Regions from separate parts of the Stappia sp. P2PMeth1 genome, predicted to be linked through region 4. Evidence: predicted binding sites of a transcription regulator. Region 4 holds the regulator's gene; each other region holds the start of a gene.

Region 1 (7,092 bases), on a different contig from region 4:
GCCGTGGGTGTGCGAGCCGGCGATCAGCATCAAGGGACCGTTGATCGGCAGCACGTCGTCGAGGAACACGGAGATGTTCATCGCCCGCGGCTCGGGCATCCCGTCGTCCTTGTGCCAGGTCGGGAAGTCCTGGTGCCACTGCCAGACGTCGCCGGTGAAGGCGGCCTTCGCATTCACCTTGAACTGGTGCATGTACAGCTCTTCGCCGAAGATCTGGCGCACCGGCTCGATCAGCCGCGGATGGCGGCCGAGCAGGCGGAAGGCCTCGTTGTAGGTGTGGCAGGCGAAGGCCGTGCGCGGCGTACCGTCCTTCTCGCGCCAGATCTCCTTGCGGTCCTCGTCGAAGATGCCATTGGCGGCCTCGCGCAGAACCTCGACCTCTTCGCGAGAGAAGGCCTCGGGCAGGAACAGGTATCCCTCCCGGTTGAACTCGTCGAGTTGCTCCTGTGTCAGTTTCATGTGGCGTTCCTCCTCTTCGCCACGGCGCTCAGGCCGTGTTCCTCAGCGTTCGCCCGGCGGTGAGACGGGCCTCCGTCTCCCGTCCGGCATTTTCCGCGTGGGCTCTTGCGGCCTCTTCCGCGGCCTTGTCGCCGGCCTCGATCAGGCGGGCGATCTCCCGATGCTGCTCCCACGCCGTCTCGCGGAAGCCGCCGATGTCGAGCACCAGCCGCATCGACCGCGTCATATGCGAGAACTGCGGCTCGAGCGTCTCGGCGATCCGGCGGTTGCCGGACAGGACGATGACCTGGTTGTGAAAGGCGACGTCGAGCGAAATCCGCTCGGCGACCGGGGTGTCGCCGTCGAAGCGCTCGGCCTGCTTCAGGATTGCGGCGAGCCGGCGCAGCTCCGCCTCAGGGACGGTGCCCTCGGCGACGCGGGCGGCGGCGAGCCCGGCGGCGAGCCCGTCCAGCGCCGCGCGCACCTGGTAGATCTGGCGCAGATGCACCGGGTCGATCTCGGTGACCTTCAGCCCCTTGCGGCCGGTCTCCTCGACCAGCCCGTCGCGCTTGAGCAATTGCAGCGCGTGGCTGACCGGCTGGCGCGACACGCCGAGCCGTTCGGCGAGCTCCGCCTGGCGGATGCGCTCGCCGGGGGCAAGGTCCGCCAGCGCGATGGCCTGTCGCAGCCGGTCGTAGACGCGGTCCACCAGGATCGGGCTCTGGTCGATGAGTTCCATGGACATGCCTTGCGTCCCCCCTTGGCGCTCCCCTTTGGCGTCTCCCCTTGGCGCCCCCTGGTGCCCCCCTTGGTGCCTCTGTGCTGGTGCGGTCGCCAGATCGCAGCCGTCGTCTCATCCCACGCCGAACGCCCGCCGGGCAATGGTTGCCCGGCAACGGTTACAGGGACTGCCGCGCCGCCGGACGCACCGCGGGTAGAGTTCGGGAGGCCCGCATCGGGCACCCGGCGGCGCGGCCCTTGGGGACGGACCTGTCCCTGACACGGCGAGAGGCCGTGTCCTCCGCTGTCTCCGCGGCGTCCGGGATCCGCCTCGCCGGTTCGGGGCCGGCTGGAGCGGAGCCGGACCGGCCGGCGGTCTGGCGATGGGGCCAACGGAGCCCGGTTGCCGGCAGGGCCGGCGAAATGGGTCGACGCTCCGGCGTAAAGACCGGCGAAAGACTGGCGAGAGACTGGCGAGAGGCCAGTGACGCTGCCGGGTCGCACGGAGCGGCGGGGCCGAAGGGAAGCGACGGGCACCCACTAAAGGAATTCGGAATTCCAAATTCCGTTGACCTCACCCTGCCGCATCGGCGGTGGCCTGTCAACCGGATCGGAATTCGGAATTCCAAAAATTCGTGCAGGCCGCGCCCTCGCGGTGCTTTCTCGGGCCGCGTCCTCGGGTCTCCTCCGGCCGCGCCCCGGCCGCCCACCTTTCCCAGCGTCATTCCGGGCAAGGCGAAGCCGCGACCCGGAACCGGCGAGCCGAGGCCTGTCGGACGTGCTCCCGAAAGCCCCCGTGAGCGCCGTGGCTCCCCGATCCCGCATCTCCGCTTCGCTGCGTGCGGGATGACGCGGGGAGGGGTCTCGCGCCCTCGCCGCCGCTCTGGGAACGAATAGCCCCCGGCTCTGCGGCTTCGCCTGCGGCCGGGGTGACATCGGTGGGTGGGATGACCGGCGCGTGCTTGCGTGCGACCGGGGTTGATGCCCGAGAGGATGCGAGGTGCTGCCTCCCTCCCGTCCGTCTTTCGCAACGCGGCGAGGAAAGCACGTCATCCGCCCCGCCCGCAGGATGTCGTCCCGGTTCGGCGTGGGCGCGCAACCCGCTAAGACGCGGGGATGACGGGTGCGGCGTGCAGGGGGCGGCGAGCGCAGGCGAGGCGGGTGTTTCGCGGTGCCGGGCGGTGCAACCTGAGGAAAGCTTCGCCGGCTTACAGACTTGACGGGGGTTGCGTTGTCATCCAGCCTTCACACAGGACGCATAACAGACATCCGGTCCCTAATGGATGCAGACCGCGCCCCAGTGGAGGAACGTAGATGACCATGCACCTGACGAAGCTCGCCGGCATGGCGAGCGTTGCCGCCCTGCTTGCCGGCCTGATGGCCGCCACTCCGGCACAGGCCGAGTTCAAGCTCGACAGCCGCTACACCGATGCCGACGGCGACATGATCGCCGACATTCCTTCCGATCCCGCCCAGCAGGTCGACCCCTCGACGCTGATCTTCGCCTATACCCCGGTCGAGGACCCGGCCGTCTATGCCGAGGCCTGGGCCGATTTCCTGGCTCATATGGAGACCGTCACCGGCAAGAAGGTGCAGTTCTTCCCAGTGCAGTCGAACGCCGCCCAGATCGAGGCGATGCGCGCCGGCCGCTTGCATATCGCCGGCTTCAACACCGGCTCCAACCCGCTCGCCGTCGCCTGCGCCGGCTTCCGCCCCTTCACCATGATGGCCAAGGCCGACGGCTCCTTCGGCTATGAGATGGAAATCATCACCTATCCGGGCTCGGGCATCGAAAAGGTCGAGGACATCAAGGGCAAGACGCTGGCCTTCACCTCCGAGACCTCGAATTCCGGCTTCAAGGCGCCGTCCGCCCTGCTGCAGGCGGAATATGGCCTCGTCGCCGGCACCGACTACCAGCCGGCCTTCTCCGGCAAGCATGACAACTCGATCCTCGGCGTCGCCAACAAGGACTACCCGGCGGCCGCCATCGCCAACTCGGTGATGACCCGGATGATCGAGCGCGAGGTGGTCAAGCCCGAGCAGATCGTGACCATCTACAAGTCGCAGACCTTCCCGACCACCGGCTACGGCATCGCCCACAACCTGACGCCGGAGCTGCAGGAGAAGATCAAGGAAGGCTTCTTCAGCTTCAAGTGGGAGGGCTCGTCGCTGGAGAAGGAATTCTCCAAGTCGGGCGAGGCGCAGTTCATCCCGATCACCTTCAAGGACACCTGGGCCGTCATCCGTCAGATCGACGAGGCGAGCGGCGTGTCCTACACCTGCCAGTAAGTCTCTGGCCGGCCGGGCGCGGGGACCTGTCTCCGCGCCCGGCCCCGACATGACCGGCCTCCCGGCCCGACAGACCTGGCCCTCTCCCCGGATCCCCGCATGCTGACAGTCGACGCGCTTACCAAGACCTACAAGACCGGTGACAAGGCGCTGAGGTCGGTCAGCTTCACCGTGCCGAAGGGGCAGGTGCTCGGCCTGATCGGCCCGTCCGGCGCCGGCAAGTCGACCCTCATCCGCTGCATCAACCGCTTGGTCGAGCCGACCGAGGGCCGGGTGCTGCTGGGGGACCTCGACATCACCGCGCTGCCGGCCGGCGACCTGCGACGGGCGCGGCGGCGGATCGGCATGATCTTCCAGGAATACGCCCTGGTGGAGCGGCTGACGGTGATGGAGAACGTCTTGTCCGGCCGCCTCGGCTATGTCGGCTTCTGGCGCTCCTTCCTGCGCCGCTTTCCCGGCGAGGACGTGGAGAACGCCTTCCGCCTGCTCGACCGGGTCGGCCTGATCGACCATGCCGACAAGCGCGCCGATGCCCTGTCCGGCGGCCAGCGCCAGCGGGTCGGCATCGCCCGCGCGCTCGCCCAGGATCCCGAACTGCTGCTGATCGACGAGCCGACCGCCTCGCTCGACCCCAAGACCTCGCGCCAGATCATGCGGCTGATCGTCGAGATCTGCGCCGAGCAGGACCTGCCGGCGATCATCAACATCCATGACGTGGTGCTGGCCCAGCAGTTCACCCAGCGCATCATCGGCCTGCGGGCCGGCGAGGTCGTGTTCGACGGCGCCCCCGAATTGCTCGACGAAAGCGTGCTGACCCGCATCTATGGCGAGGAGGACTGGACCGCCATGCGCCGCGCGGCGGAGGAGGACCACCATGCCGAGCGCGACGCGGCCGAGCGCATGGCCGGGATGGTCTGAGCCATGACCGCCACCGCCAAGGCCTACCCCCGCCGCTGGCGCCGCCCGGCGACGATGATCCCCGATCCGCGCTGGCGCTACGGGCTCTACGCCGCCATCCTCGTCTATCTGGTGCTGGCCGTCGGCTCGGTCGAGGTCAACTGGATGCGCGTGTGGGACGGGCTCGACCGCGGCTGGCGCTTCGTCCAGGGCTTCCTGCAGCCGGACTTCACCAGCCGCTGGAAGGACATCCGCGCCGGCATGATCGAGAGCCTGACCATGACGGTCACCTCGACAGTGGCCGGCGTGCTGATCTCCGTCCCCATCGGCATCGGCGCGGCGCGCAACATCGCCCCGCGCGCGGTCTATTACGTCTGCCGCGGCATCATCGCCGCGAGCCGCGCCCTGCAGGAGATCATCATTGCCATCCTGCTGGTGGCGATGTTCGGCTTCGGACCCTTTGCCGGCTTCCTGACCCTGTCCTTCGCCACCATCGGCTTCCTGGCGAAGCTTCTGGCCGAAGACATCGAGGACATCGACGAGGCCCAGGCCGAGGCGATCCGGGCCACCGGCGCCTCCTGGTGGCAACTGGTCAACTATGCGGTCCAGCCGCAGGTGATGCCGCGGCTGATCGGCCTGTCGCTCTACCGCTTCGACATCAACTTCCGCGAAAGCGCGGTGATCGGCATCGTCGGCGCCGGCGGCATCGGCGCGACGCTGAACACCGCCATCGACCGCTACGAATACGACAGCGCCGGCGCCATCCTGCTGATCATCATCGTCGTGGTGATGTTCGCCGAATATTCCTCCAGCCATATCCGCAAGTGGGTGCAGTGACATGCCGGTGACGCAAACCGAGAACGGCCCGGTCTGGCGCCTGCGCACCCCGCGCGCCCGTCTTGCCCTGTGGGCCGGCTGGTTCGCCCTGGTCGCCGTCACCGTCTGGTGCTGGCAGGTGATGACCAGGGACACGATCTGGCTCTTCGTCCTCGATGCCCCGCAACAGGCGGCCGACATCGGCTCGCGCATGTTTCCGCCGCGCCTTGCCTATATCGAGCGGCTGCTCTGGCCGCTATGGGACACGATCAACATGGCGACGCTCGGCACCCTGCTCGGGGTCCTCATCGCCACGCCCATCGCCTTCCTGGCCGCGCGCAACACCTCGCCGAGCCTGCTGATCGCCCGGCCGATCGCGCTGTTCATCATCGTCGCCTCGCGCTCAATCAACTCGCTGATCTGGGCGCTGCTGCTGGTCTCGATCCTCGGCCCCGGCCTGCTCGCCGGCATCATCGCCATCGCGCTGCGCTCCATCGGTTTTGTCGGCAAGCTGCTCTACGAGGCGATCGAGGAGACGGAGGCGAGCCAGATCGAGGCGATCCAGGCGACCGGCGCCGGCGGCGCGCAACTGCTCAACTACGGCTACTGGCCGCAGATCGCGCCCGCCTTCTGGGGCATCTCGGTGTTCCGCTGGGACATCAACATCCGCGAGAGCGCGGTGCTCGGCCTTGTCGGCGCCGGCGGCCTCGGCCTGCAGCTCCAGGCCTCGCTCAACGTGCTGGCCTGGCCGCAGGTGACGACGATCCTGCTGGTCATCCTGGCGACGGTGGTGTTCAGCGAGTGGGTCTCGGCCAAGGTCCGCCACGCCATCATCTGATGGGGCTGCGGATCAGCTCCGCCGCTCCAGCGCCAGCCGCAGGCCGAAGCCGATCAGCACCGCGCCGGTCACCCCGTCGAGCGAGCGGGTCACCGCCGGGCGCTTGAGCAGGCCGGTGATCGGTCGCGTCGCCAGGGTCAGCAGCGCGAACCAGGCGATCCCCATCGTCGCGTGGATCGCGGCAAGGCCGACGCTGAACGCGACCACCGGCACGCCCTCGGCAGTGAACTGCGGCAGGAAGCTGACATAGAACACGCCGACCTTCGGGTTGAGCAGGTTGGTCAGCAGCCCGCGCCAGTACCAGCCGCGGCCGCGGCCGCCGCCGGTTCCCCCCGCCCCCTTGGCGCTCGCCATCGCCGCCAGGTGCCGCGCCCGCTCCGGCGACAGCGCCGCGCGCAGCATGCCGATGCCGAGCCACAGCAGATAGGCGGCGCCGGCGATCCGCAGCAGCAGATAGGCGGTCTCCGAAACCGCGAGCACCGCGCCGAGCCCGAGCGCGGCCATCAGCCCCCAGGCGAGAACGCCGGTCGAGACGCCGGCGCCGGCCAGCATCGCCTGTCCCGGCCCTTCCACCGCCGCCGTGCGCAGCACCAGGGCGGTGTCGAGGCCGGGCGTCAGCGTCAGCAGCGCGGCGGCAAGCGAAAAGGCGAGAACGGCGGAGAGCGGATCCATCGGCAGCATCCTGACGGGAGCGGTGCCCGCAAGGGCGCGGGGCGGCATCCGCAAGGGATCGCATGGCTCCGCCGGCCGGCCAAGCGCTTTCCTCTCAACCGGCGGTGAGGGGCTTTCACGTGCCCCGTGTCCCGTGCCCCGTGTCCTGGGGGCCTGCCGCGCCGCGGGCCTGACGAGGGCCTTAGGTATTTTCGCGTATTGCTCTTGCGGAGGCCGGGGGCGGATGCTGCTCTCTCATCAAAGCCCGCCGACCGACGGGCCCCCCGACATATGAGATCCGCGATGACCGCCACCGGACAGGATGCGCGCAAGCCCTCCGCGCATCGTCCCCACTCCCAATCCGCCGCACCCGATCCGGCGGCCCTGTTCACCCCCAAGCTCGTCACCGTGTTCCGGGAGGGCTATGGCCTTGCCGCGCTCAG
Region 2 (7,092 bases), on a different contig from region 4:
CTTGCCCTTGTAGTAGACCGCATAGGCCTCGAGGCTGACGAACTGGCGCTGGCCGGGCGAATGATCCATCAGCGAGGCGATGCGTACGAGCGGGTCGTTTTCGAACACCTCGAAACTCTCAAGACAGTTGGGAGCCGAGACCTCGCAGCGCAGGTGGATGAAATGATCCGCCCGCAGCCTGTCCTTGGCCATCCCCGCCTCGATCGCGTCGGCCAGCCGCCGCATGTCGGCATCGGTGATGTCGGTATCCTCGTCGAGCCCGACGCGCAGGGCATCGAAGACGGTGGTGATGCCGCTGGTTGCGATCTGCGCGTCATGGGCACAGACGGCAGCAATAGGATTCCACCGCACCTTCGGGCGAGGTGCATAATGGTTTTCCAGGTGATCAGTGTGCAACTCGATGAGGCCGGGGATCACATAGTCGCCGCCCATGTCCTCCGCAGCCGGCAACGACGAGACGCCGCTGTCGATGCCCGCGATCTTGCCGTCGCGCAGGTGCAGCGAACCCTCGACGACCTGGTCGGCCAGCACGATCCGCGCATTGGTGAGTATGGTGTCCATCGATCCGTCTTTCTCGAAGGGAACGTCTTGTCAGCCGCCTGTTCCCGCAAGCGGCGCCTGATGCAGGCAGATGAAAGGAGCGCCTGGATCAGGCTCGACGAAGATCGCCAGCCTGTCGAAGGCGACAGGATGCGCCAGCAAGGCCTCGAACTGTCCAGCAAGCGCGCGGTGAACGGCCAGTGCCGTTTCCCCCTCCAACCTGTCGCTCAGCGTCATGTGGAAGCGGAATGCGTCGAAAATGTAGGGGTAGCCCCAGTTTTCCAGAAATTCCCGCTCGCGCGGCGACAGCCGCTCCGGACGACGGCGGGCGATTTCCTCCGCCGTGAGAGGCGCTCGAAACGGCTCGAACCGCCGCACCACGGTGGCAGCCAGCGCGTTGAGGTCTTCGGCGGGACCGGCCGGCGTCAAGGCGAAGAAGCCATCAAGATCCGAAACCTTGAGCGCGACCGGAGCGATTGGCGGCGTGTCACGGCAGAAGGCGTCGACAGCTTCGACCAGATCGGCCTCGCTTCGGGTCTCGGCGAGGCGGAAAGGCGCCTTCAACGTACCGTGGAAACCGTACCGCACGGCCGATGCGATGAGGCAGGCGCGGGCCTGTGGCGAGAACCCGCCGACATCCGTCGGCTCGACGGCGCGAGCAAACGCGCTGCGGCCGAGCCATTCCTCAGCCGCGCGAACCAGCGGATGCCCGGCATCGGGCGTAAAATAGATCGCGTATCGCATACGTTCCGCTTTTTGTGGAACCGGAAGCGGGAGCATCGCCGCGCCAGTCGCGGCGATGCCATGCCTCGCATCCGATGGTGGCGGGCCTGCCGGAGGCTTGGGGGTTCCGGCAGGGAGCCGTCGAATTTACGTCCGCCCGACCCGTCCGATCAACAGGCCTCTGAGCCATCCCGAAAGCGAGTCCATCGCCATCACCATCAGCACGATGAGAATGATGTAGTAGCTGACTTCTTCCCAGTCCTTCTGGGTGATGATGGCCTGGGTGAGCAGCAGGCCGATGCCGCCGCCGACAATGGCGCCGATCACGGTGGCGCTTCGGGTGTTCGATTCGAGGAAGTAGAGCACCTGGCTGAGCAGCACCGGGACGATCTGCGGCATCACCCCGAAGCGCGCCTGCTGGATCGGCGAGGCTCCGGTCGACTGAACGCCTTCGATCTGCTTTCGGTCGACGTTTTCCAGCGCTTCGGAGAACAGCTTGCCGAAGGAACCGGTGTCGGTCATCAGGATCGCCAGCGATCCGGTCAGCGGCCCGGGACCGAACGCCCGGCTCAGAATGATCGTCCAGATCAGCCCGTCGACACCACGGACGAAGTCGAACACGCGGCGCAGCGCAAAACGCAAGGATCTCGCCGGCGTAAAATTCGATGCGGCCAGAAACGCGAGGGGCAACGCCACGACAGCGGCGCCCATGGTTCCCAGGAACGCCATCAACACCGTTTCGAACAGCGCCCAGGCCACATCGCCGTGCCGCCACATCTTGTTCGTCCAGAACTCCGACAGCATGTGGACGATGTTCGGCCTTGCCGGATCGACGCGATCTTCCGAGACAGCAAGGCTCGCCAGTTCGCCCACCGAGCGACCACTGAACGGACTGTCGAGCGTGAAGAAGAACAACTCCCAGCCCGGCTCATAGTGGAAGGTCTCGGTCCGAGTGCGGGTCATCGAAAAGCGCCCCTGCGGGGTCGTCACGGTGACACGCGCGGGCGAGGCGTTGATCCAATCCGGAACCTCGCCTTCCGGCAGATCGAGACGGATGCCCTGCCCGTCCGGCTCGACCTGGATCACGCCATAGCCGGGGATGGTGAAGCGCGCGCCGGTCCCCTCATAGACCACCTCGTGCTCCTTGCCGAGGTCGATCCGGGTAACGCCGTCCTGCATGCTCACCCACGCGGGCAGCCGGCCGGGCGGATAGGTGCCCTTGTTCTCGCCCTCGATCGCGACACTCACCTCGCCGCTGCGATTGTCTCGCGTGACATGCGTCTTGTAGCTCCAGAAGTCGGACAACAGGATCGCCGCATTGTCGGTCCTGGCGCTCGCCACCAGGCCCGGAATGTTGAAGGCGAAGAAGATATAGATCAGATAGACGAGGACCACCGCCGGGAAGGCGAAGGCAAGACGCTGCTTGCGGCCGAAGGCGGCAAGAACCGCCTCGCCCAGCGACCCCTCATGCGTGGTGGAGAGCATGGCGGCCATGTCAGTGTCCCTTCACCAGCTTGTGCCGAAAGTGGCTCGAAACCTGGTCGATGACGACGATTGTGGCGAAGAGCAGCAGGAAGATCGCCACGACCTGGTCGTAGCGACCCTGGCCCCACTGCATCGCGGTCTTGAGGTCGTAGCCGATGCCGCCGGAACCGACGAAGCCCAGGATTGCGGAGGCCCGCACGTTGATCTCGAAGCGCAGCAACGCATAGGAAAGCCAGTTCGGCGTAACCTGAGGCAGCACGCCGAGCCACATCGCCTGGCTCCAGCTCGCACCTGCCGAAGACAGGCCCTCGACCGGCTTGCGGTCGGCGTTCTCGCTCACTTCCGAGAAGAGCTTGCCGAGAGCGCCTGTGGTGTGGAAGGCGATGGCGATCATGGCCGGTACAGGCCCGCCGCCGAGCAGGAAGATCAGAATGAGCGCGATGACGATCTCCGGGATCGCCCGCATACCATCCATCATCCGGCGGAACAGCGGGATAAGCCGCGGGAAGCGGGCAAGGCCGCGCGTCGACAGAAGCGACAGCAGCGCCCCGCCGCAGGCACCGACGAGCGTTGCCACGCCGGCAATGTTGATCGTCTCGATCAGCGAGGGAAGAAACTTCCACATCAGACCCGGCAGGTTGGCCGCCTTGGCCACCGCCTCGCTCACGACTTCGGAGGGGAAATCGAAGAACTGGTGGATGCCCGCCCAGAAGCCGCCGGCATTGCGCGCGTCGGCCAGTTGGAAACCCGAGACCATCAGCAGGACGAAGACCAGCAGCAGGATGCCGCTGTACATCTGCCGCTGGCGGGCATGGGCGAGATAGTCGGCGCGGATATCGCCCGACCTTGCGAAAGCCGTGTCCGTCATGAGGTCCTGCTGCAGGTGGCTCTGGCGAAAACGCACGGGCGGGACACAGGCCCCGCCCGGCAATCACGAAGACAGATCGATCAGTTGCTCTGGGCCTTGCGGACCGCGATGATCGACTCGTAAGCCTCATGGGCGATCGGCTCGAAGCCGGCCGTCTCGCCGGCAGCCACGTTGTAGGCGCATTGCGCGTCCTTGCCGTGCAGGTCCTTCAGAAGCTGCGTGACCTTCTCCTTGACGTCGGCCGGAAGGGCACGACGCAGCACGATCGGGCCTTCCGGGATCGGCTTGGAGCGCCAGATCTCGACCAGGTCGTTCATGTCGACCAGGCCGGCATCGACCGCCTTGCGCAGGGCGCCGGAATTGTAGCCGTCTTCCCACTCGCCCTGGCCGTCGGCCCAGGTCACGCCACCGTCGACATCGCCGTTCTTGACCGCAACGATGGTTTGCTCATGGCCGCCCGTGAAGACGACCTCGGCGAAATAGGCACCGTTGTCCATGGACGCACCGGTGATCTGCGGGATCTCGATGGACGGGATCAGGTAGCCGGAGGTCGAGTTCGGATCGCCGAAGCCGAACTTCTTGCCCTTCATCTCCTCAAGCGAGGCAATGCCGCTGTCCTTGCGGGCAAAACCGATGGAATGGTAGGAGAAGGAGCCGTCGAGATTGGTCTTGACGAGCACGACGTCGACCGCTTCCGGGTTCGTCAGATAGGTCTTCGCATAGGCCGAGGCACCGAGCCAGGCCATGTCGATCGAGCCACCCAGCAGACCCTGGATCACGCCGTCATAGTCGGCGGGGGTGAAGATCTTGGTCTCGACGCCGAGCAGATCCTGGACATAAGCGCGCAGGCACTCGTTCGAGGCCAGACGGTCCTGGGCATTCTCGCCGCCGAGGACGCCGATGCGGAACTCGTTGATCTCCTGTGCCGTCGCACCGACGGACAGGGTCGCGACCGCGGTGGCGGCCAAGAGAAGCTTCTTGAGCATATGACGTCTCCTGAAAGAGTCGTTTGTCGTTGTTGCGTGTGACCGTGCGCGGACGCCGCGCCGGATCCTGCGGCTCATGCGGAGGCGTTGGCCGTCCGCAGCATGGCCGGGGATGGTGTACCCACCGCCGCTGTCGCAGGCCGGGCGGTGATGCTGGTCGAGGTGATGGCCTCGGAAACCTCGTTGCCGTCGCCGTCGGTGCCGTAGATTTCCCGCACCGCTTCAGCGGTCAGTTCGTCAGCGGTCCCGTCGAAAACCACGCGGCCTTGCGCCATGCCGATGATCCGTTCGCAATAGGTGCGCGCGGTGTCGAGCGTGTGCAGGTTGGTGATGACGGTGATTCCCTCGCGCTCGTTGATGTCCTTGAGCGCGTCCATGACGATCTTGGCGTTCAGGGGATCGAGCGAGGCGATCGGCTCGTCCGCCAGCAGCACCTTCGGCGACTGCATCAGCGCGCGGGCAATCGCCACGCGCTGCTGTTGGCCGCCCGACAGGGCCTCGGCGCGCTTCAACGCATGCTCGGCGACACCCAGCCGCTCCAGAATGTCGATGGCACGCAGGATGTCCGCCTTCGGAAACAGGTTGAAGACGGTGGCGAGCGTCGAGCGGGCATTCAGCGTCCCATGCAGCACGTTCGACACCACATCGAGCCGCGGCACCAGGTTGAACTGCTGGAACACCATCGCGCAATCCCGTCGCCAGGAGCGAAGCGCGGATCCCGAAAGGGCAGAGACCTCGGTGTCGCGGAATACGATCTTTCCGCCGTTCGGATCGACAAGCCGGTTGAGCATTCGCAGCAGAGTGGATTTTCCGGCTCCCGAGCGGCCAATGACGCCGACCATCTGCCCGTCCGGGATGTCGAGCGTCACGGCATCCACCGCGGTCAGCATTCCGAACTTTCGCGTCACACCGTCGAGCTTGAACATCTGCGCCTCAATCTTGATGATTGAAGCTTGCGTACTCCGCACAGATGACAAGGAATCTGCGATTTTATGACAATTCCCTGACGTTTACCGGATGCGGAACAGTAGTGCGACGGCTGAACACTTCAGAAAGCCCGCTCATAGCGCTCCAGAAACGCCGCCGCGTCGAGAGTGCGGAAATCCTCGAGCGTTTCGCGCAGCCGGTCATGGCTCCAATCCCACCAGGCAAGTGCCTGCATCCGCGTAACAATATCCGCCGGAAACCGTTCGCGGATCAGCCTTGCGGGAACCCCGCCGACGATGGTGTAGGGCGCGACGTCCCGCGACACGACCGCACCCGATCCGATGACAGCGCCGTCCCCCACCGAAACGCCGGGAAGGATGGTCGCGCCATGACCGATCCAGGTGTCGTGGCCGATCCGTACCCGCGCCGCGCGCCGCCGCTGGAAAAACTCCGCCTCCTGATCGGCATCGTCCCAGTAGTCGTTCGCCCGATAGGTGAAATGATGCAGCGTTGCCCGCTCCATCGGATGATGGGTGGCATTGATGCGGACGCAGGCGGCGATGTTCGCGAACTTGCCGATCTCCGCGTTCCAGATCATCGCGTCGCGCATCACATAGGAATAATCGTCCATCCGGGTTTCGCTGATGCTGACCCGCGCATCCACCTCCGTGTAGCGACCGAACGCGCAGTCGCTGACCTCGGCGGTCGGATGGATGAAGGGAGTTTCGGAAAGTCGTGCCATCGTCTCCCCCTTAGGCCGCGCGGGCCGGCGCGAAGCCGCGCACGTCGATGATCCGGTCCGCGACGGCCTCGCGCACTTCCTCGTCATGGAAGATGCCGATCTGGGCGACGCCCTGCGCCTTCTTCTCGGCGATCAGTTCGATGACGATCCGCCTGTTGGCGGCATCGAGCGAGGCCGTCGGCTCGTCCAGCAGCAGCACCGGATGATCGGTGATGAAGCCGCGGGCAATGTTCACGCGCTGCTGTTCGCCGCCCGAAAAGGTCGCCGGCGGCAGTTGCCAGAGCCGCTGCGGCAGGTTGAGCCGGTCCAGCATCTCACGCGCCCGTTCGCGGGCTGCCGCCGCATCGGCGCCGCGCAGGACCAGCGGTTCGGCAACCACATCGACGGCGGCGACGCGCGGAACTGTGCGCAGGAACTGGCTGACATAGCCGAGTGTCTCTCGGCGGATGGCCAGCACGAGACGCGGCGAGGCGGCGACAAGGTCGACCAGTTCCCCGCCGTGGCGGATCAGGATCTCGCCGCTGCTTGCGGCGTAGTTTCCATACAGCATCTTGAGGATGGAGCTCTTGCCCGCACCGGACGGACCGCCGAGTACCACGCATTCGCCGGCGCGAACCTCGAAGGCGGCGCCGTCCACCACGGGCAGTTCGAGGCCGCCCTGCAGATGCATGCAGAAGGTCTTGGAAAGCGCGCGCGCCCGGACGGCCATCGCGGCCTCCTTTCGGCTGACGGGATCGGTCATGGTCACACCTGCAGGATGGAAGAGACGAGAAGCTGGGTGTAGGGCGCCTGCGGATCGTCGAGCACACGGTCGGTGAGCC
Region 3 (7,092 bases), on a different contig from region 4:
GTGCCTGGTGACGTCCTGGGGGATGAACCATCTCAACGACAGTCTGCGCGCCCGCAGCACCGGACAATCCAGATGATTCCCCCATCCCCACCCCCCGAGGCACGCCGCGATATCCTGAAGCAATGGGCCGGAACGCCGGTGACGGCTCTTGTCTCGCTGGTCAGCGCTGCGGTTGCGGCGCTTGTCGCTTGGGGGCTCCTGGATTGGGCTTTGCTCTCGGCGGTCTCTCCGCTGCGTCCGATGGCAGATTGCACCGGGGCGTCGGGCGCCTGCTGGCGGTTTTATGCCGAAAAAAGCCGGTTCATGTTGTTCGGCACCTATCCCTATGCCGAGCACTGGCGCCCAGCGGTGGTCTGCGCCGTGCTGCTGGCGCTCTCCGTCGCGGTCGGCCTTCGGATGACCGGGCGGTTGCGGGGCCTTGGCTCGACGGCCCTGATGGCGATGTGGTGCGCGGTGATCCCCGCATCCTTCCTGTTGATGAGTGGCGGCTTCGCCGGGCTTGTGCCGGTCGACATGTCGCGGTGGAACGGTATGCCGGTGCTGCTGATCCTCTCGGTCATCGCGATCGCGCTGGCCTTTCCGCTGGGGGTTGTACTGGCCGTTCTGCGCCACCAGACCCGCTGGCCGGTGCTGCGCCGCGCGGCCATTGTCTACATCGAAGGGATGCGGGGCTTCCCCATGGTCACCGTCCTGTTCGTCGGTGTCTTCGTTCTGCCGCTGACCTTGCCGCCGGACACCCGGATCAGCCCGGTCTTGGCCACGCTGATCGCGCTGGTGTTCTTCCACGCATCCTATTTCGCCGAAGATGTGCGGGGTGGGTTGCAATCTTTGCACGGCGGCCAGCAAGAGGCCGCATCCGCATTGGGTCTGTCATGGGTGCAGTCGATGCGGCTTGTCCTGTTGCCGCAGGCCTTGACCCGCAGCCTGCCTGCCTTGGTCAACTCGGTGATCGGGGCCTACAAGGATACGTCGCTGGTCGTGGTCCTCGGAATACATGATCTGACCGCTACGGCGCGCATGGCCTTCAGCGAACCCGGCTGGGGGCAGTTTGCGCTGGAAGCCTATGCCTTTGTCGGGGTCTGGTTCCTGCTGTCCTGTGCTTTCCTGTCCTGGGTCGGTCGCGAATTGCACCGCAGCGCGGGCGCGAAAAGCCGCTGAGGACCCGTCAGAATTGTCATTAAACTGATGAAATATACCTGTATACATGTAATGGCATACGCTGATACTCTCCTCTTTCAATCGCAGGAGTTTCCCATGTCCGCCGCAAAAACCCTCATGTCCGCCAGCGCTGTTCTCCTGGTTGCCGCGACGACCCCCGCCCTTGCCGGGCCCGTCATGAATGACATCAAGGCCAAAGACAGCCTGATCTGTCTTGTCAGCCCGACCGCCCCCGGTTTCTCGGTGCCCAACAGCACCGGCATCTTCCAGGGCTTCAATGTCGATTTCTGCCGTATGGCCGCCGCTGCCATCCTGGGTGACGCCGGCAAGGCCGATATCCGTGGCATCGGCTTTTCCGATTCGATGAAGACCATCGTCGCGGGCGAGGCGCATATGGCATCGCGCTCCATCACCCGCACCGGCACCCGCGATGCCGACGAGGGCATGGTCTTTGTCGTGACGACCTTCTTCGACGGTCAGGGCTTCATGGTTCCCAAGTCACTTGGCGTGTCCAGCGCGGCGGAGCTCGATGGTTCCAGCGTCTGCGCCGAGGACGGCTCAACCACGCTTCTCAACATTGCGGACTGGTTCGGCGCGCAGGGCATGGCCTACCGGGTCGAGAACATCGCCGACAAGACCGCCCGCCTCGAGGCCTTCTTCTCGGGCAAATGCGATGTCTACGCCTCGGACGTGACCGCCCTGACGGCGGACCGCCAGCTTGCGCCGAACCCGGGTGACTTCGTCATCCTGCCCGAGGTCATCTCGAACGAGCCGCTGACCCTGGTGGCTCGCCCCGATCAAGCCTTCGAGGCCGCGTTGTTCTGGGGCTTTCAGGTCATGCTGAACGCCGACAAACACGGCATCACCTCGGCCAATATCGACGCGATCGTGGCCGATCTCGCCGACCAGCCGCCCGCCGTGCAGCGCATGTTCGGGGCCGACAGCGCCACCACCGACATGGCCGCGAAGCTGGGCCTGCCTGCTGACTGGGCGTACCAGATCGTCAAGCAGGTGGGGTCTTATGGCGAGGTGTTCGACCGTCACCTCGGCGTCGACACGCCCTTTGGCCTGAACCGTGCGAAAACGCCCAACGCCGCCGCGGCCGATGGCGGCCTGATGTATCCCTATCCGATCCGCTGATCCCGCTCCAGCGCGCCCCGGCTTTCGGGGCGCGCGCCCTTGTTCGGCCCTGCCATGCTACAGACACCGGAAACCGACGATCGCGACAGTTCCGTGCGCGCGATCTGCCCGCACCCCCGTGGCGGTCAAGTCATCACGATGGGCTTTCCCGGATTGGAGACCGACTTGCGCGGTCAGGCCCTGATCTCTCCTGAGCGAATGGAGGTTACCCTCGACCATGCCGTATCGGCGGGCATGGCGCTGCTGTTGATTCTACCCCAGCCCGATGAACTGCCAACGGATGCGATGTCACTGCTGCGGGGCGCGCTGCGCGCCCGTGGCCTGCGCGGTGTCCGTTTGCCGATCCTGGATTACTCGGTCCCTGGCGCGTCCTTCCTGCGCGCATGGCACCGCCTGTCACCGGCCTTTGCCGCGATCTTCGCCTCTGGCGGGTCCGTCGGCATGTGCTGCCACCATGGCGCAGGTCGCAGCGGCCTCGTGGCCGCGATGCATTTGATCGAAGAGGGTCTGACACCGATCGAGGCGGTGACGCAATTGCGCCGCCAGTTTCCCGAATCGGTGGAAAACGATCTCCAGTCTGCCTGGCTCGTCGATTTTGCAAACCCTCCGCGGGCCGACTGCCCCTGATAGCAGTGTCACGACAAGCGTATCGCGCATGCCCGCAGGGGAGGGCGCGGGGCGGTGCGATACCGCCTGGGCGGAGGAAAACATCGAACAGGCTCCCACCTTCCTTCGGCTGCCGCGCCAGCACCACAAGCACCTGAAGTCGACCAACAGGTTCGATCGCCTCAACGAGTAGATCCGGCGCCGAACCTATGTCCTGCCCCTCTTCCCGAATGCCCAGAGCCGGCTACGCCTCGGCAGGGCGCTTGCCGTGAAACGGCATCTTCTATGATGGTGCTTGTACTTGATCGTGAGACTGTCATGTCGCTGCATATCTGACCCGCCGTGCGCCGCCTCTGGTCAGCTACATCAGTATGCTGCGTGAAAACGTCTGAGGACGGAGTATTTTGCGACGTTTATCTTGCGGTGGGCGCGTAAAGTCCCGCCGTCGCCGCCTGCCCTGGGGGGCGCTGGCCGGCTGTCGCCGGGTGTCACCAGGAGCGCAGCGGCCGCAGCAAATGCGACTTCTTCGCCATGTGCTCGCCCATCCGCAGGTGCAGGCTGTCGAGCATGCGGATCCCGTCCAGCAGGAACGGGCCCTTGTTCAACATCACGCATTCGGCCCGCACCGCCATCGCGGCATCCGTCATTTCCCCGCGCGAGGGAACGCCGGTCCTGAGAAAGCTCTCCATCACCTGCGTCGCCCAGACGACGGGCAGATGGGCCGCCTCGCACAGCCAGAGGATCTCTTCCTGCATCTCCGCCACCCGCGCGAAGCCGACTTCCACGGCGAGATCGCCGCGGGCGATCATCACCGCCGCCGGTTGCCGCGCGGCGGCGGCGACCATGAGCGAGGGAAGGTTCCTGAGGGCCAGCCGGGTCTCGATCTTCAAGATCAGGCCGAGCTTGTGCCAGTCGTCGGGACGCAGATCCGCAAGGGCCGACTGCAGGTCGGCCACGTCCTGCGGCGTCTGGACGAAGGAAAAGTCGATGGCGTCGGCATGGCGGGCGACGAAGGGCAGGAGGGCGCGGTCGTCGTCGGTCAGGGCCGGCACGGCCAGTTCGGCATCGGGAACATTGATGCCCTTCTCGGGCTTCAGCTTGTAGCCCTTCTCTCCCGGTCCGGCCTCCACGACTACCTGCACGCCCCACTCCTCGACCGTGAGCACCCGCGTCGACAGCTTGCCGTCGTCGATATGGATGCGGTGACCGACCCGCGTCGCGTCGAGGGCGGCGTCGAGCTCGCATTCGATGGCGGAGAGAGAGGCGGGCACGTCGGAAACCCGGTTCTTGCGCGCGATCGCCAGATGGTCGCCGACATGCAGCCGCGGAGTGGCCTTGGCCTTGCGCGGCGTGCCGGTCCTGATCTTGGGACCGGGCAGGTCCATCACGACACGCATGCGCCTGCCGGTTCCGGCCTCGGCGGCGTGGACATGCGCGATCATGGCCGCCCACGCGGCCTCGTCATCATGGGCGCAGTTGATGCGCACGGCCTCGACGCCGAGACCCGCCAGGTGCGCGGCAAACTCCGGAGCCTTGGCCGCGCTGGAGGGAAGCGTGACCATCAGGCGCACCGGGCTTTCGGGTCCGCAGGGGCCGAGGATCGCATTGGCGCGGGCGGCAATCCTCGCCTGTCCGGCGAAGAAATCGCCGGCTCCGTTCGGCAGGGCCGCCGGTTCGCTGGCGCAGGCCAGCGCGAGAACGCGGCGAATGGCGGCCATCGTGGGCATCACGCGGCTTTCCGACCGGCCCAGCGACGACAGGCCGGCGGCCATCAGGCGCTGTTGCAGGTCGCGCAGGTCGCGGTGACGCAGGGCCAGGTAGTGCGACAGGTTGCTCGCGCTGTCGGCAAAGTCCGACCCCTCCAGCCAGGATTGCCAGGGCGCGGCGATCGCCGCCGCGTCTTCGGCAATCGCCTCGGCAAGCGCATCCAGTTCACGGGACAGGGCGGACAGGTCTTCGGGCAGCACGGAACACTCCTTTCGGATTCCCCTCTCACGGCAGTGCGACGGTGGTGTGAAGGACGGTTGCATGAACCTTGCTTGCGGGAGCTGGCGAGTGCAGGCCTTCGTAGATCTGTCGCCAATCCGACATGAATCTGACTCCTGTCCATCGCAACTTGTAACCGTCAGCAAGATGGAGGCGGGAATGTTCTCTCTGAGTGGCCGCAAGGCGCTGGTTGTCGGGATCGCCAACGATCAGTCGATAGCCTATGGCTGCGCGCAGGCGCTGAGGGCCCAGGGCGCGGACCTCGCCGTCACCTGGCTGAACGACAAGGCAGAGCGCTTCGTCCGCCCTCTCGCGGAGGACCTCGGGGCCGAGATCATGCTGCCGCTCGACGTGGCCCGGCCCGGCCAGCTCGAAGCGGTGTTCGGGACAATCGCGGATCGCTGGGGACGGCTCGACACGCTGGTCCACTCCATCGCCTTCGCGCCCAAGGCGGATCTTCACGGCCGGGTGGTGGATTGTTCGGCCGAAGGCTTCGCCATGGCGATGGATGTGTCGGTCCATTCCTTCCTGCGCATGATCCGTTCGGCCGAACCGCTGATGACCGAGGGCGGCTGCTGCCTGTCGGTCAGCTTCTTCGGCTCCTCCCGCGTGGTGCGGCACTACAACATGATGGGCCCGGTGAAGGCCGCGCTGGAAAGCGCCGTCCGCTATGCCGCCGCCGAGCTGGGCGAAAAGGGCATCCGGGTGCATGCCCTGTCGCCGGGGCCGCTGAAGACCCGGGCGGCGAGCGGGATCGACCATTTCGACGAACTTCTGGCGGCCGCCTCCGAGCGCGCGCCGATCCATCACCTGGCGACGATCGAGGATGTGGGGGCCGTTGCGGCCTTCCTTGCCTCGCCCGAGGCCCGCAACCTGACCGGCGGTGTCCACGACATCGACGGCGGCTTCTCGATCACGGCCTGAGGAGACCCCCATGGCGAATGTCTTCGATCTGTTCGATCCCTTCCGCCAGTCGCAGGTTCTGCGCTCCAAGGGCGATCTCTTCTCCGCGATGCAGAAGACCATGACCGCCACCGACGGCGAGATCGATGCCGGTTCGGCCATCTTGACCGTCCTGACCACGGCCGCCTCGCGCCAGTCCGAGCGGATCGCCGATGGCCATTCGCGCCGGGCCGAAGCGGCGGTCGAGACCGCCCGCTCGCTGATGGACAAGCTGCGGGCCGCGCAGGCCGAGGGCAGGCTGCACACGGATTATGCAGAATACCTGCGCGATGCCTGGGAACGGACGATCCTGACCATGGACACGCTGCGCAAGCGCGGCGATATCTTTCTGGCGCATGAAGAGGCCGGCTGCCCGCCCGTGCTGATCTACGATTACGACGTGATCATGGATGGCCGGGACCTGCCTTATCCGTCGAACTACATGCTGCTGAAGATCCTGCCGCCCGACGGCGTCACGATCGACGACGCCCGGCGCCCCTATATCATCATCGACCCGCGGGCCGGCCACGGGCCGGGGATCGGCGGCTTCAAGGCCGACAGCCAGGTCGGGGTCGCCCTGCGGAAGGGGCATCCGGTCTATTTCGTCGCCTTCCGGCGGATGCCGGAGCCCGGGCAGTTCCTGTCCTACGTCACCCGCTCGGAGGCCGCCTTCGTGCGCGAGGTGATGCGCCGCCATCCCAGGGCGTCGATGCCCGTGGTGACGGGCAATTGCCAGGGCGGCTGGGCGACGCTGCTGCTGGCCGCCACCAATCCGGACCTGACCGGCCCCATCGTCATCAACGGCGCCCCCGTCGCGCCCTGGGCCGGCAAGGTGGGCGAGAGCCCGATGCGCTACAATGCCGGTGTGCTGGGCGGCACCTGGATCCCGATGTTCCTGTCCGATCTCGGCGGCGGCATCTTCGACGGCGCGCATCTGGTGCAGAATTTCGAGCTTCTCAATCCGGCGCGCACGCTGTTCCGCAAGTATACCGACCTCTTCCGCGACATCGACAAGGGCGACGAGGCGTTCCTCGAGTTCGAGAAATGGTGGGGCGGCTTCTTCCTGATGACGGAAGCCGAGATCAAGTGGATCGTCGAGCAACTGTTCGTCGGCAACCGGCTGGTCAAGAACGAGGCCCGCATCGAGCCGGGACGCCCGGTCGACCTGAAGGCGATCCGCGCGCCGATCATCGTCTTCGCCAGCCACGGCGACAACATCACCCCGCCGCAACAGGCGCTGAACTGGGTCGCCGAAACCTA
Region 4 (7,092 bases):
GGGCGGCGCGGGCCTCGGCAAGATTGGCGCGCGCCTCGGTGACCGCGCCCTGGTACTGGAAGGGATCGACGGCGACGAGTTCCTCGCCGGCGGAAATGATGGCGCCGGCCTCCAGCGCCGGGTTGACGCGGACGATCTCGCCCGCCACCAGGGCGCGCAATTCGGCGGTGCGTGCCGCCGTCACCTCGCCATAGAGGGAGAGCATCGGCGCGTGGTCACGCACCTCCACCGGCATGGTCTGGACGATATAGGAGGTCTCCCGGGCCGGGCGCACCGGTACCGGGTCCTTGGCGAGAATCAGCCGGTTCATGCCGACATAGGCGGCCAGCAGGATCGCCAGCGCGATGGCCGCCTGCAACGCAAGCTTGACGGCCAGGATGCCGGTGCGGCGTGCCGAGCGGGGGCGGTCTGCCGGGCGCTCGAACGCCACCTCGCCCCTGGGAGTGCGGTTCGCCTCGTCGACCGATTTCAGCATGACACTCTTTTCCACTCGAATGCTCTCTTGCGCGCGTCCTCATGCCCTATAGGCATTCCGGCGCGGACTGGATTGCTTCGCGGACGCAAATACCGCAGGTGCGAACTATTCTAGCGGCGCAACGCGCTTGCAAGATGAAGAGTGTATCAAATTGTGCCCAGGGCGACTCCTGCCACAGACGGCGACAGGAGAGCGCGATTTTCGCTCCGTTTCCGCCAATGACGGCAGGCCGGCTTGATGTACGTCAACACCCGCCCGTTCGAGGTGTGCCACGCTGATCCCGCAATCTTAAGGGGATCTGCAGCAGGGAGTTCAGCCAGTCATGACGTCCCAGCCCGAAAACGAACCCGACAACCCGGACACAAGCACGCCGCCCGTGATCACTGATACATCCGTACCGGAAGTCGCGCTCGGCTGGATGAATCCGGTCGGTCCCGATCCCATCCTTTACCCGGATCCGCCGCCTCCTCCCCCGCCGCCACCGGCGAGCGGCACACCCGACATCGGTTCCGGCACGCCCGATATCGGATCCGGCACGCCGGACGTGGGGTCGGGCACGCCCGATGTCGGCTCCGGTACTGCCGATCTGGCGTCGGGCACTCAGACCGTGCCCAAGGACGACTGACGCGAGAGCTCAGAACTCGCCGGGGCTGTAGTCGTAGCGGGTGTTGCAGAAGCGGCAGGTCACCTCGATGCGACCGCCGACGGTCATGTCGTCGCGCTCCTCCAGGGTGAATCCCTTGAGCATGGCCCGGATGCGTTCGTCGGAGCAGCGGCAGCGGTCGGCGAGCGGCTGCGGCGCGAAGACGCGCACACCGCGCTCGTGGAACAGGCGGAACAGCAGCCGCTCGGCGGTCATATCCGGATCGCCGAGTTCGTCGTCGCGCAGGGTCTCGACCAGGGCGCGGGCCTCGCGCCAGGCGTCGTCTTCCTCGAACTCGTGTTCCATCGCGCCCTCCGGCGCATCGCCCGGCGGCAGGTCGGCCTGGCGCATGCGCTCCGGCGCCTCGGGCAGGAACTGGGCCAGCACGCCGCCGGCCAGCCAGGAGTGGCGGGGCTTGTCGCCGGCCCGGCGGTCGAGAACCTCGCCGACGGCAAGGCGCACCACGGTCGGGATCTGCTCCGACTGGGCGAAGTAGCGATGCGCCACCTCCTCCAGCGTGATGCCGTCCAGCGCGACGATGCCCTGATAGCGATTCATCGCGGCGCCCTGATCGACCGTCATGGCGAGATGGCCATGGCCGAGCAGCGAGGGCGTGTCGGTGCGCCCGGCCGCCTCCGCCGCCGCCACTGCCTCCGCGTCGAACTGGGCGCAGGCGCGCAAGCCGTCTGGCGTCTGGAAATCGACGACCAGCATGGAAACCGGGCCGTCGGTGGTGGTCTGCAGGGTGAAGCGGCCGTCGAACTTCAGCGAGGTGCCAAGCAGGGCGACGAGCGTCGCCGCCTCGCCGAGCAGGCGCGAGACCGATGCCGGATAGGCATGGCGCTCCAGGATGCGGTCCAGCACCGGGCCGAGCATCACGGCGCGGCCGCGCACGTCCAGCGGCTCCACAGCGAAGGGAAGCACGGCGTCGCGCCCGGCCGGGGTGACGCCCAGCCGTTCCAGTTCGTCCTGAACGCTCATGTCGGTCCTATGCGTTCTGCAGGGCCCCAAGACACCAGGCGAGGATGCCCTTTTGTGCATGGAGCCGGTTTTCCGCCTCGTCGAAGACGACGGACTGCGGGCCGTCCATCACCTGCGACGTCACCTCCTCGCCGCGATGGGCAGGCAGGCAATGCATGAAAATGGCGTCCCGGTCGGCTTCCGCCATCAGACGGTCGTTGACCTGGTAGGGGCGCAGCAGATTGTGGCGATCGCCGTCGTCGTCGCCCATGGAGACCCAGCAGTCGGTGACGACGCAGTCGACACCCTTCACCGCCTCGAACGGATCGTCGGTGATGCGGATCTCTGCTCCCGCCTTGCGGGCGGCGGCGATGAGGTCGGCCGGCGGCGCCAGCTCCGACGGGGTGGCGATGTTGAGGGCGAAGTCGAGCTTCGTCGCCGCATGCACCCAGGAGGCCAGAACGTTGTTGCTGTCGCCGGTCCAGGCGACGCTGCGCCCGGCGATCTTGCCCTTCTTCTCCTCGAAGGTCAGCACGTCCGCCATGATCTGGCAGGGATGGGTGCGCTTGGTCAGGCCGTTGATCACCGGGACGGTGGCGTATTCGGCGAGTTCCGTCAGCGCATCATGGTCAAGGATGCGGATCATGATGGCGTCGACATAGCGCGACAGCACGCGCGCGGTGTCGGCGATCGTCTCGCCGCGGCCGAGCTGCATCTCTGCGCCGGTGAGCATCAACGTCTCGCCGCCAAGCTCGCGCATGCCGACATCGAAGGAGATGCGGGTGCGGGTCGAGGGCTGCTCGAACACCATGGCCAGCACGCGGCCGGCGAGCGGCCCGCCGCCGGACACACGCACGGGACCGCGCGCCTGCTTGATGCGGCGGCTGCCGTCGAGGATGAAGCGCAGCTCGCTGGCGTCGACGTCGGTGAGGTCGAGGAAGTGGCGCGGCTGGATGGTCATCACTCTGCCGCTCCCCGTTCGAGCCCGGCTTCCATGGCGCCGGCGGCCCGGTCGATGCGGGCCACCGCCTCCTCGATCTCCGCCTCGGTGATGGTCAGCGGCGGCATGATGCGCAGGACATTGTCGCCCGCGCCCACGGCCAGAACGCCGGCCTCGCGGAAATGCGACAGCAACTCGGTATTGGTGACCCGGCACTTGAGGCCGAGCATGAGGCCCTTGCCACGGATCTCCTCGAAGATCGCCGGATGGCCGTCGACAACGGCAGCCAGCTTCTGCTTCAGCAGCAGGCCCTTCTTCTGCACGCTCTCAAGGAAGCCGTCGGCCAGCACCACGTCGAGCACCGCATTGCCCACGGCCATGGCCAGCGGATTGCCGCCATAGGTGGTGCCGTGGGTGCCCGGCTTCATGCCGGAGGCCGCTTCCTCGGTCGCAAGGCAGGCGCCGAGCGGGAACCCGCCGCCGATGCCCTTGGCAACCGCCATGATGTCCGGCGTGATGCCGGCCCATTCATGGGCAAAGAGCTTGCCGGTACGCCCGACGCCGGTCTGCACCTCGTCGAGGATCAGCAGGATGCCGTGCTCGTCGCACAGGCGGCGCATCTCGCGCAGGTACTCGGTCGGCACGGGACGTACGCCGCCCTCGCCCTGGATCGGTTCGATCAACAGGCCGGCGGTGGTGTCGCCGATGGCGGCGAGCAGCGCCTCATGGTCGCCGAACGGCACCTGGATGAAGCCCGGCGCCTTGGGGCCGAAGCCTTCCAGATACTTCTCCTGGCCGCCGGCGGCGATGGTCGCCAGCGTGCGGCCATGGAAGGCGCCCTCGAAGGTGATGATGTCGATCCGCTCCGGCTCGCCCTTCGCATAGAAGTAGCGCCGCGCCGTCTTGATCGCGCATTCCAGCGCCTCGGCGCCGGAATTGGTGCAGAACACGCGGTCGGCGAAGGTCGCCTGCGTCAGCTTGCGCGCGAACGTCTCCTGGCCCTCGATGGCATAGACGTTGGACACGTGCCAGAGCTTGTCGGCCTGGTCCTTCAATGCCTTGACGAGACCGGAATGGGAATGGCCGAGCGAGTTGACGGCAATGCCGGCGGCGCAATCGAGAAAGCGTCGGCCATCGGAAGTCTCCAGCCACACACCCTCGCCACGCACGAACTCCAGGTTCGCGCGGCTGTAGGTCTGATAGAGAGATGAGCCTTCCATGTCCTTCCTGCTCCCATTGACCGGTCCCATCGACCGGCGAGATGCCTTGGCGGGCGAACCCGCCCCGAGCCCCGCGCGATGCCTTGCGAACCGCTGCCCTCCCGCTGCCGCAAAGGGCTGCGAAGGATGCGGACGGCGCTCCCGAAAGCAATTATGCCGCCCACGAGAGGCGGCACGGCGAGGAAGCCCCGTTATACACCGCGCGGACGCGGAAAAGTCAACGGAATTGGCGGGCGGCATGCGCACCCGCAACGCGGCCGAAAGCGGCCTTTTCTGGGGAAAACCGGATCAATCCCCAGGTGAATCGCCCCCTCACCTTGAACCGGAAAGCCGGCATATTGTAGCTTCCCAGTCAAGAAATACGACATCTCGTGTATCCGACTCACAATAGCCTCAAAATCCGGCGATGAGCGGGGCGCCCCTTACGGTGTGCCGATAACCTTTTATTAACCAGATGTCGGGGCCCGATCCAACACGGAGTTGAGCGCATGTCCTGGACAAGCGAACGCGTCGACCTTCTCAAGAAGCTCTGGACCGATGGACTGAGCGCCAGCCAGATCGCAGCGGAGCTCGGCGGCGTCACCCGCAATGCGGTGATCGGCAAGGTGCATCGCCTCGGCCTGTCAGGCCGTGCCAAGGCGCCGGCGGCCGCCCAGAAGGCACGCAGCAAGCCGGCCCGGAGCGGCGCCGAGGAGGCGGCCGCGTCGGCGGCGCAGCAGCAGGGCGGCGGCGCCCCGTCCGCACCGCAGACCATCGGCGCCACCGCGCTGAAGATCGAGGCCGCGCCGGTGGCCGCCCCCGCGCCGGAAGCCAAGCCCGTCGCCGAACTGGTGCCGATCGCCAAGCGGGCAACGATCCTGACGCTGACCGAGCGGACCTGCAAATGGCCGATCGGCGACCCCACCAAGGAAGACTTCTACTTCTGCGGCCACCCGTCGAACCCGGGCGTGCCCTACTGCCCCTATCACTGCCGCATCGCCTATCAGCCGGCGAGCGATCGCCGCCGCGACCGCAACGTCGCCAACGGCTGAGGCAGCGTCCCCCTCCAGGGGGCGGCTCTGACGAGAAAGGCCCGCCAGCGGTTTCCGCGGCGGGCCTTTTCGCGTCTGCATCGGTGGAGCGTCCGCGACGGGGATCGCCGGAGCGCCGTGCCAGGCACTCCGGCTCCTTCCATATCGGTGGCCCGCCTCAGGAGGCGACGGCGAACTGGTCGTTGAAGGCGTAGCCGGCACCACGCACGGTGCGGATCGGGTCCTGCACCTTGCCGCGATTGATAGCCTTGCGCAGGCGGCCGACATGGACGTCGACCGTCCGCTCGTCGACATAGACATCGTGGCCCCAGACCCCGTCGAGCAGTTGTTCGCGCGAGAAGACGCGGCCGGGCGAGGTCATCAGGAATTCAAGCAGTCGGAACTCGGTCGGGCCGAGATGAACCTCGCGGCCGGAGCGGCGCACCCGGTGGGTCTCGCGGTCGAGTTCCAGATCACCGGCGCGCAGCAGCGAGGACACGACCTCGGGCTTTGCCCGGCGCAGCATGGCGCGTACCCGCGCCATCAGCTCGGGGATCGAGAACGGCTTGACCACATAGTCGTCGGCGCCGGTGGCAAGGCCCCGGATGCGCTCCTGCTCCTCGCCGCGGGCGGTGAGCATGATCACCGGCAGGCGCTCGGTCTCGGCGCGCGAGCGCAGACGGCGGCACAGTTCGATGCCGGACAGGCCCGGCAACATCCAGTCGAGAAGCAGCAGGTCCGGCTGGCTTTCGCGCAGCAGCAGGTCGGCCTCGTCGCCGCGCATGCAGGTCTCGACCGTGTAGCCCTCGGCCTCGAGATTGTAGCGCAGCATCATGATGAGAGGCTCTTCGTCCTCCACTATCAGGACCTTCGGCATGATGTTTACCCTTGTCCTATCGACCCGGCCGGAAGGCCTTGGTGCGGCTTTTCACTCGCACCGCCTTGCCGGCTTTCGTTGTCAGCAGCAGCGGGCGATCCGATCGCCCGCGCAAGTCTCGATCGCAGCCGCGTCAGGGCACGATGTCGGTTTCGACGCCGGTCTCGTCGACCTTCTGGCGCTCGTCGGTCGGCAGAACGCCAGTCGACATGTAGATGACGTTCTCGGCGATGTTGGTGGCGTGATCGCCGATCCGCTCGATGTTCTTGGCGCAGAACAGCAGATGGGCGCAGACCGAAATCTGGCGCGGATCCTCCATCATATAGGTGAGGAGTTCGCGGAAGATCGAGGTGTAGAGCGCGTCGACCTCGTCGTCACGGTCGCGCACCGCGGCCGCCGCCTCGCTGTCGCGGCTGGCATAGGCGTCCAGCACGTCCTTCAACTGCGCCTGGGCCAGTTCGGTCATGTGCTCGACGCCGAGGGCGAACTTCTTGGAATCGAAGGTCCCCTCGATGGCGATGACACGCTTGGCGATGTTCTTGGCAAGATCGCCGACGCGCTCCAGGTCGTTGGAGATGCGCATCGCCGAGATGACGTCGCGCAGGTCGCTGGCGACCGGCTGGCGGCGGGCGATGATCAGGATCGCCTGCTCCTCGATCTCGAACTGCAGGACGTCGACCCGCTTGTCCTGGCCGATGACCCGGCGGGCGAGGTCCTTGTCCATGCGCACCAGCGCCGACACGGCATCGCTCAGCATGACCTCGGCAAGGCCGCCCATCTCCGACACGCGGCCGGCGATCTCCTTCAGTTCCTCGTCGAAGGAGGATACGGTATGTTCGCTCATGTCTCGTCTCCATCCGGGGCGGCGGTCGCCCCACCCGGCGGGGTGCGCCGCATAGGACGCAGCCTCCCGCCCGTTCTCGACCAGATCCAGATTAGCCGAAGCGGCCGGTGATGTAGTCCTGGG

What was found. Region 4 encodes PhoB, which activates phosphate uptake and scavenging genes when phosphate is short. Its sites were predicted from a motif close to TGTCATNNANCTGTCAT; they were not measured.
Region 1: the regulator PhoB is predicted to act here: its motif matches at 2,391-2,407, upstream of phnD (phosphate/phosphite/phosphonate ABC transporter substrate-binding protein).
Region 2: the regulator PhoB is predicted to act here: its motif matches at 5,595-5,611, upstream of phnC (phosphonate ABC transporter ATP-binding protein).
Region 3: the regulator PhoB is predicted to act here: its motif matches at 4,979-4,995, upstream of P2PM1_RS14365 (pyruvate kinase).

Annotation. Positions count from the first base shown of each region.
Region 1 covers NZ_FYAW01000019.1:443,109-450,200, reverse strand. Annotated here, with positions in the region: gene P2PM1_RS13070 (phytanoyl-CoA dioxygenase family protein) at 1-459, opposite strand, end outside; gene P2PM1_RS13065 (GntR family transcriptional regulator) at 488-1,183, opposite strand; gene phnD (phosphate/phosphite/phosphonate ABC transporter substrate-binding protein) at 2,503-3,447, shown strand; gene phnC (phosphonate ABC transporter ATP-binding protein) at 3,547-4,365, shown strand; gene phnE (phosphonate ABC transporter, permease protein PhnE) at 4,369-5,181, shown strand; gene phnE (phosphonate ABC transporter, permease protein PhnE) at 5,183-5,998, shown strand; gene P2PM1_RS13040 (LysE family translocator) at 6,011-6,670, opposite strand; gene P2PM1_RS13035 (SulP family inorganic anion transporter) at 6,953-7,092, shown strand, end outside.
Region 2 covers NZ_FYAW01000009.1:455,836-462,927, reverse strand. Annotated here, with positions in the region: gene P2PM1_RS05175 (alpha-D-ribose 1-methylphosphonate 5-triphosphate diphosphatase) at 1-561, opposite strand, end outside; gene P2PM1_RS05170 (DUF1045 domain-containing protein) at 592-1,284, opposite strand; gene phnE (phosphonate ABC transporter, permease protein PhnE) at 1,411-2,757, opposite strand; gene phnE (phosphonate ABC transporter, permease protein PhnE) at 2,759-3,616, opposite strand; gene phnD (phosphonate ABC transporter substrate-binding protein) at 3,697-4,602, opposite strand; gene phnC (phosphonate ABC transporter ATP-binding protein) at 4,677-5,528, opposite strand; gene P2PM1_RS05145 (DapH/DapD/GlmU-related protein) at 5,651-6,271, opposite strand; gene phnL (phosphonate C-P lyase system protein PhnL) at 6,282-6,980, opposite strand; gene phnK (phosphonate C-P lyase system protein PhnK) at 7,016-7,092, opposite strand, start outside.
Region 3 covers NZ_FYAW01000021.1:121,509-128,600, reverse strand. Annotated here, with positions in the region: gene P2PM1_RS14390 (amino acid ABC transporter permease) at 1-76, shown strand, start outside; gene P2PM1_RS14385 (amino acid ABC transporter permease) at 73-1,158, shown strand; gene P2PM1_RS14380 (transporter substrate-binding domain-containing protein) at 1,255-2,298, shown strand; gene P2PM1_RS14375 (hypothetical protein) at 2,338-2,925, shown strand; partial or broken gene P2PM1_RS14370 (transposase) at 2,987-3,184, shown strand; gene P2PM1_RS14365 (pyruvate kinase) at 3,393-4,871, opposite strand; gene fabI (enoyl-ACP reductase FabI) at 5,050-5,814, shown strand; gene P2PM1_RS14355 (DUF3141 domain-containing protein) at 5,825-7,092, shown strand, end outside.
Region 4 covers NZ_FYAW01000010.1:69,002-76,093, forward strand. Annotated here, with positions in the region: gene P2PM1_RS05490 (efflux RND transporter periplasmic adaptor subunit) at 1-490, opposite strand, end outside; gene P2PM1_RS05495 (hypothetical protein) at 798-1,100, shown strand; gene P2PM1_RS05500 (Hsp33 family molecular chaperone) at 1,110-2,099, opposite strand; gene argF (ornithine carbamoyltransferase) at 2,107-3,039, opposite strand; gene P2PM1_RS05510 (aspartate aminotransferase family protein) at 3,039-4,238, opposite strand; gene P2PM1_RS05515 (GcrA family cell cycle regulator) at 4,727-5,269, shown strand; gene phoB (phosphate regulon transcriptional regulator PhoB) at 5,427-6,125, opposite strand; gene phoU (phosphate signaling complex protein PhoU) at 6,259-6,969, opposite strand; gene pstB (phosphate ABC transporter ATP-binding protein PstB) at 7,061-7,092, opposite strand, start outside.